Regions from separate parts of the Pseudoflavonifractor sp. An187 genome, predicted to be linked through region 1. Evidence: riboswitches for the same ligand, from Rfam matches in the RefSeq annotation. Region 1 holds a riboswitch; each other region holds the start of a gene.
What was found. Region 1 has a riboswitch for ZMP and ZTP ahead of pflA (pyruvate formate-lyase-activating protein). Riboswitches for the same ligand answer to the same signal wherever they lie in the genome.
Positions count from the first base shown of each region.

Region 2: it holds a riboswitch for ZMP and ZTP, as region 1 does, so the genes downstream of both, B5F22_RS06745 (formate--tetrahydrofolate ligase) here and pflA (pyruvate formate-lyase-activating protein) in region 1, are expected to answer to the same signal.
Region 3: it holds a riboswitch for ZMP and ZTP, as region 1 does, so the genes downstream of both, B5F22_RS01275 (IMP cyclohydrolase) here and pflA (pyruvate formate-lyase-activating protein) in region 1, are expected to answer to the same signal.

Region 1 covers NZ_NFKG01000004.1:25,884-28,144, reverse strand. The annotation lists gene B5F22_RS03580 (LCP family protein) at 1-806, opposite strand, end outside; ZMP/ZTP riboswitch at 1,010-1,095, shown strand; gene pflA (pyruvate formate-lyase-activating protein) at 1,156-1,878, shown strand; gene pflB (formate C-acetyltransferase) at 1,896-2,261, shown strand, end outside.
Region 2 covers NZ_NFKG01000012.1:11,472-13,732, reverse strand. The annotation lists gene B5F22_RS12590 (hypothetical protein) at 1-359, shown strand, start outside; ZMP/ZTP riboswitch at 619-710, shown strand; gene B5F22_RS06745 (formate--tetrahydrofolate ligase) at 761-2,261, shown strand, end outside.
Region 3 covers NZ_NFKG01000001.1:253,234-255,494, forward strand. The annotation lists gene purM (phosphoribosylformylglycinamidine cyclo-ligase) at 1-730, shown strand, start outside; gene purN (phosphoribosylglycinamide formyltransferase) at 734-1,372, shown strand; ZMP/ZTP riboswitch at 1,400-1,478, shown strand; gene B5F22_RS01275 (IMP cyclohydrolase) at 1,534-2,247, shown strand; gene B5F22_RS01280 (phosphoribosylaminoimidazolecarboxamide formyltransferase) at 2,251-2,261, shown strand, end outside.

The DNA.
Region 1 (2,261 bases):
TGGGTTTTGGGGTTGATGGTGGCGATGATGTTCACATCGCTGTTGCCCGAGGTGGAGATATCGCTGCTTCGGGAGTCGCTGCCGCTGATATATACCGTAAAGGGCTGGTCCAGGGGGATGGCGGGAGCGGTGGTGGGCTGGGGAGCGGCGCTGGCCTGGAGGGGCACCTGAATGGTGTCCACCATGCGCAGACTCTGCATCACGTCCTTGTACTCCTCCAGGTCGTCCAGCACGGTCATGTGGCTCTGGTTGACCAAAATGGCGTCGATTTCCTTGTTGTTGAGGGCGTCCACCAGTTTGGTTGCCTCGGGATAGCCCTGGGGGGTGAGGGTGACGCTGTACTTGGCGTCCAGCTGTTTCACCGCCGCCTGGGTGTCCGTCTGGTCGGCGCTGAGCATGCCAAATGGGTGCTGGAGCAGCTCGTCCATGCTGCGGGTATCATCTCCCCGCACATACACGGACATGGCCAGGGTCTGGGCCTCCGGGTTGGTGACCCGGTCCAGAGTGTCCAGGCCCACCCGGGCATAGACAATGCCCACGGCGAACACCAGACAGAACACCACGGACAGCACGGAACCCGCCGTGCGCTTGGCGGGGCCGCGGCTGAACCGCAGAGCAAACACCACCACTACGGCCACCACCACCGCCGCCGCAATCAGGGCCAACAGCAGGGGGGTGAGCATGTGGGTGAAGAAGAGAGCGGCCACAAAGCCGATGCCGAGAACGGCAAACAACAGCAGGGCCAGCAGATTGACCACGGTCTCCAGACCGGAGCGGGCAGTTTTTTTCTTGTACCGTTTTGCCATGTGGCATATCTCCTTGTCGTTGTTATGGCACATTATAGTATGCCACAGGGGAAATGGCAACGGCTCCAGGGGGTCGGCGTGCAGAATTTACAACTTCGATACAACTCCTTGCGGAGTTCTTAAAAAGTGTCCAGAAATTGAAAAATAATGGGAAATAAAAATGAAGCTTGACAAACGACACAAGATATAGTAGCCTGTACTCACGGTGATCATACACCTGGCGGTATTAAGTGGAATCAACCACGTGGCGTATGATCGTGAAAGCCGGCCGACCGTCTGGGCAAGAAAAAGGTCCCAGTGGGTCGGTCTTTTTCTTTATCCAACAAATGGAAAAAGAAGGGAGTTCACAATGAAAGGACGCATTCACTCTGTGGAGAGCATGGGGCTGGTGGACGGCCCCGGCATTCGCACCGTGGTGTTTCTCCAGGGGTGTGGGCTGCGGTGCCAGTACTGCCACAACCCGGACACCTGGGAGTGTGGCGCCGTTGCCGCCAAGGAGATGACGCCGGAGGAACTGGTGGCCAAGCTGCGCCGGTTCAAATCCTACTACGGCGCCACCGGCGGGGTCACCTTTTCCGGCGGTGAGCCGCTGTTGCAGCCGGAGTTTTTGGCCCAGGCCCTGGAGCTATGCCAAAAGGAAGGCATTCACACCTGTCTGGACACCGCCGGGTGCGGGCTGGGGGACTATCAGCGGATTTTGTCCCACACCGACCTGGTGCTTCTGGACATCAAGCACTACACCCCCCAGGGGTTCCAGGCGGTCACAGGCCGGGACACCGGGGAATGGAGAGCGTTTCTCAGCCAATTACAGGCCCAAGAGGTGCCCCTGTGGATTCGACACGTGGTGGTGCCCGGGCTCACCGACGGCGATGAGCATTTGCAAGGGCTTTTGGACTTTGTCTCCACCTTGCGCCATGTGCGCCGGGTAGAACTGTTGCCCTATCACACCCTGGGGGTACACAAGTACCACACCCTGGGATATCCTTACCCCCTGGAGGGGGTGGAGCCCCTGGCCAAGGACGCTCTGGCCGGGTGGCAGGAGAAGTTTGACCGAGCGTTTCCCCATATTTGATAAGGAGGTACATTCCCATGAGCATTGATGTCAACTGCACCGCCTGGGAGGGCTTTCGCACCGGCGAATGGCGCCACCTGGTGAATGTGCGCAACTTCATTCAGAAGAACTACACCCCCTATACCGGAGATGACAGCTTCCTGGCCCCCATCTCCCCCCGTACCGCCAAGGTGTGGGAGAAGGCCCACGCCCTCATTGTGGAGGAGCTGAAAAAGGGCATCATCGACGTGGAGACCCACGTGGTATCCGGCATCGACAACTTCGAGCCCGGCTACATTGACCAGGAAAACGAGGTCATTGTGGGCCTCCAGACCGACGCCCCCCTCAAGCGTATCGTGAACCTGTACGGCGGTATGCGTATGGCCGAGTCCGCCCTCCACGAG
Region 2 (2,261 bases), on a different contig from region 1:
AGATTTGTAGGAGTTCAAATTTAGAAGGGAGGAAATCCGCAATATCTAAAGAAGAAAAAGTTGATGTGGAGGTTAGTGATATGACAGAAAATAGACTAGGTAAGATTTTGCGAGAACTGTATGATAGTGCAGCACGGGGGCATCAGGTAGCGAATATTCACACTTTTGCCATTTATTATGCCAATGTAATTGAGAAAAACAGACTTAGTAAAAAAGAAATTCTACGTGTAGCGGGATTGCCTGAAACATATCAAACGGAAATTTCAAAGGGAATTAATCTGGCGCAGTATGTGGATGTAAAGAATGATGTCATCGAAAGAATACAAAAGATTGAAGCGACAATTGGATTAAACATATGAATGATATTCACAGTGAATATGACAACAGAGAGCCCGAACAATGGGACATATAAACTCTTTAGCTAGATAGAAAACTACCAGTTCCGGCCCTGCGTAATTTTGGAAAAAACCTGGAATCCATTGCACGGCAACGGGTTGAGGCTGTTGAAAACTTTGTGGAAGCTGTGGATAACTTCCTGTAATCTCTGAGTAAAGCCTGTGGGAAGGGAGGGCAAAGCGGGGAAAGGCCTTGACGGGTGTGGGCGGGCATGGTAAGATAAATCTGCTGTATGACTGACGGAAGTGGAGTGACCACGTGGAGTACAGCCGACGCCCATGTGCGCCGTATTGCCGACCGTCTGGGCGCACTCGAAATCAGTGCGCCCTTTTTTGTTTTTGAGGCGCAGGAAGGAGCATGGAAGATGAAAACAGACATTCAAATTGCCCAGGAGGCCCAGATGCTGCCCATCGGACGGGTGGCGTCCATGGCCGGGATTGACGAGAACCTGCTGGAGTATTACGGCAAGGTGAAGGCCAAGATCGACATCACCCCGTTGCGCAATGTGCCCCGGAAGGGCAAGCTGATTCTGGTCACCGCCATCAACCCCACCCCTGCCGGAGAGGGCAAGACCACCACCTCGGTAGGGTTAGCCGATGCCCTGCGCCGCATGGATAAAAATGTGATGCTCTGCCTCCGGGAGCCCTCTCTGGGCCCCGTGTTCGGCGTGAAGGGCGGCGCTGCCGGCGGCGGCTACGCCCAGGTGGTGCCCATGGAGGACATCAACCTCCACTTCACCGGCGACTTCCACGCCATCGGTGCCGCCAACAACCTGCTGGCCGCCATGCTGGACAACCACATCCAGCAGGGCAACGCTCTGGGCATTGACGTGAAGAAGATCACCTGGCGCCGCTGCGTGGACATGAACGACCGCCAGCTGCGCAACATTGTGGACGGCCTGGGTGGCCGGATGCAGGGCGTGCCCCGGGAGGACGGCTTCGATATCACTGTGGCCAGCGAGATTATGGCTGTGCTGTGCCTGGCCACCGGCCTGTCTGATTTGAAGGAGCGGCTGGGCCGCATGATCGTGGGCTACACCTACGATGACAAGCCCGTTACCGCCGCCGATTTGAAGGCCCAGGGCGCTATGGCTGCCCTCTTGAAGGACGCCATCAAGCCTAACCTGGTGCAGACCTTGGAGCACACCCCCGCTCTGGTCCACGGCGGTCCCTTCGCCAACATCGCCCACGGCTGCAACTCCGTCTCCGCCACCGACACCGCTTTGAAGCTGGCCGACTACGTGGTCACCGAGGCGGGCTTCGGCGCCGATCTGGGCGCTGAGAAGTTCCTGGACATCAAGTGCCGGGCCGCCGGGCTCACCCCCGATGCCGTGGTCATCGTGGCCACGGTCAAGGCTCTGAAGTACAACGGCGGCGTGCCCAAGACTGAGCTGGGGGCGGAAAACCTGGAGGCTCTGGAGCGTGGCCTGCCCAATTTGCTCAAGCACGTGGAGAACATCACCCGTGTGTTCGGCCTGCCCGCCGTGGTGGCCATCAACCGCTTCGCCAATGACACCGAGGCCGAGCTGAACCTCATCCGCACCCGCTGCCAGGAGCTGGGGGTCAATGTGGCCCTGTCCGAGGTGTGGGGCAAGGGCGGCGAGGGCGGCCTGGAGCTGGCCGAGGAAGTGCTGCGCCTGTGCGACCAGCCCCAGGACTTCCACTACGCCTATGACCTGGACCTGCCCTTGAAGGACAAGATTCAGACCATCGTGGAGAAGGTGTACGGCGGCGCTGGCGTGCACTACACCGCTGCCGCTGCCAAGGAGCTGGCCCGTCTGGAGGCCATGGGCTTTGACAAGCTGCCTGTGTGCATGGCCAAGACCCAGTACTCCCTGTCCGACGACGCCACCCAGCTGGGACGGC
Region 3 (2,261 bases), on a different contig from region 1:
CTTCCTGGACTACATCGCCTGCGGTAAGAATGACCCCGCCCGCATCGCTGACATCGTCACCGGCATCACCGAGGGCTGCCGTCAGGCTGGCTGCGCCCTGGTAGGCGGCGAGACCGCCGAGATGCCCGGCTTCTACCCCGTGGACGAGTACGACCTGGCTGGTTTCTCCGTTGGCATGGTGGATGAGGAGAAGATCATCGACGGCAAGTCCCTGGCCGAGGGCGACGTGCTCATCGGTCTGGCCTCCTCCGGCGTGCACTCCAACGGCTTCTCTCTGGTGCGTAAGGTCTTCGACGTGGAGCACGCTGACCTGAAGACTCCCATGAACGAGCTGGGCGGCAAGAGCCTGGGCGAGGCCCTGCTGGAGCCCACCCGCATCTATGTCAAGGCCGTGAAGGCCGTGCTGGGCGCTGGCGTGGATGTCCACGCTGTCAGCCACATCACCGGCGGCGGCTTCTATGAGAATGTGCCCCGCATGATGGTGGACGGCCTCACCGCCCAGATCAAGCTGGACTCCTTCCCCACCCTGCCCATCTTCTCCCTCATCCAGAAGGCGGGCAACATCCCCGCTCGGGATATGTACAACACCTTCAACATGGGCATCGGCATGATTCTGGCCGTCCCCGCTTCTCAGGCTCAGGCCGCTCTGGACGCCCTGGCCGCAGCTGGCGAGACCGCCTACCAGATCGGCAGCGTGGTGGCTGGCGAGGCTGGCGTGGAACTGGTGTAATCCATGGGAAAGCGTATTGCCGTTTTGGTGTCCGGCGGCGGCACCAACCTGCAAGCCCTCATTGACGCCCAGGCCCGGGGTGAGCTGGGCGGCGGCACCATTGCCGCCGTCATCTCCTCCAAGGCCGGGGCGTACGCCCTGGAACGGGCGGAGAAGGCGGGGATTCCCCACTATGTCATCCCCCGCAAGGAGTATCCCTCCAACCAGGCCATGACCCAGGCGCTGGTGGCCAAGCTCCGTGAGCTGGACATTGACCTGGTGGTGCTGGCAGGCTTCATGATCATTCTCACCGAAGAGATGGTGCAGGCCTACCCCAACGCCATCTTGAACGTCCACCCCGCCCTCATCCCCTCCTTCTGCGGAGAGGGCTGCTACGGCCTCCACGTCCACGAGAAGGCCCTGGAGTACGGAGTGAAGGTGTCCGGCGCCACCGTCCACTTTGTCTCCGAGGAGTGTGACGGCGGCCCCATCGTGCTGCAAAAGGCTGTGGCTGTGGAGGAGGGGGACACCCCCGAGACCTTGCAGCGTCGCATCATGGAGCAGGCCGAGTGGCACATCCTGCCCCAGGCCGTCTCCCTATTCTGCCAAAATCGGCTCCATGTAGAGGGCCGAGTGGTCCACATTCTGCCCCCGCAAGCTTGACAAAGGCGCTCAGGGCATGATATAGTTAACAGGCTATATGACTGACGGAAGTGGGTTGACCACAGGGAGTATAGCCGTAGAAATGCCGACCGTCTGGGCGCACCTATTTTGTGGATAGGTGCGCCCTTTTTCTTTGACCAACACTTTGAGGAGGTACCACTATGACAACTTTGGATCTGTGCCAGGAGCTGTCCCGCAACCCCTACCCCGGCCGGGGCATCGTGCTGGGCCGCACCGCTGACAACAAGCATGCGGTGATCGCCTACTTCATCATGGGCCGCAGCGAAAACAGCCGCAACCGCATCTTCGAGGAGACGGACGACGGCATCCGCACCCGGGCCTATGACGAGAGCAAGATGACTGACCCCTCCCTGATCATCTATCACCCCGTGCGCCAGGTGGGCGAGGACACCATTGTCACCAACGGCGACCAGACCGACACCATCCAGCAGGGCCTGCTGGCTGGCAAGACCTTTGCCGAGTCCCTGCGCTCCCGCTGCTTCGAGCCCGATCCCCCCAACTACACCCCTCGCATCTCCGGTCTGCTCCTCAAGGACGGAAGCTACAAGCTGTCCATTCTCAAGTCCGCCTACGGCAACCCCGATTGCAACCTGCGCTACTTCTACGAGTACGACGCTCCCCTGCCCGGCACCGGACACTTCATCCACACCTATCAGGAGAACCTGGACCCCCTGCCCTCCTTCGAGGGTGAGCCTCGTCTGGTGGCCATCACCGCCCCGGACGCCGAGACCCTGGCCGGGGACCTGTGGCTGTCCCTCAACGACGAGAACAAGGTCTCCCTCTTCGTCCGCTACATCGACCTGGAGACCGGAGACTGTGAGACTTCCATCATCAACAAACACTGGGAGGTTTAATCCATGACTGAACT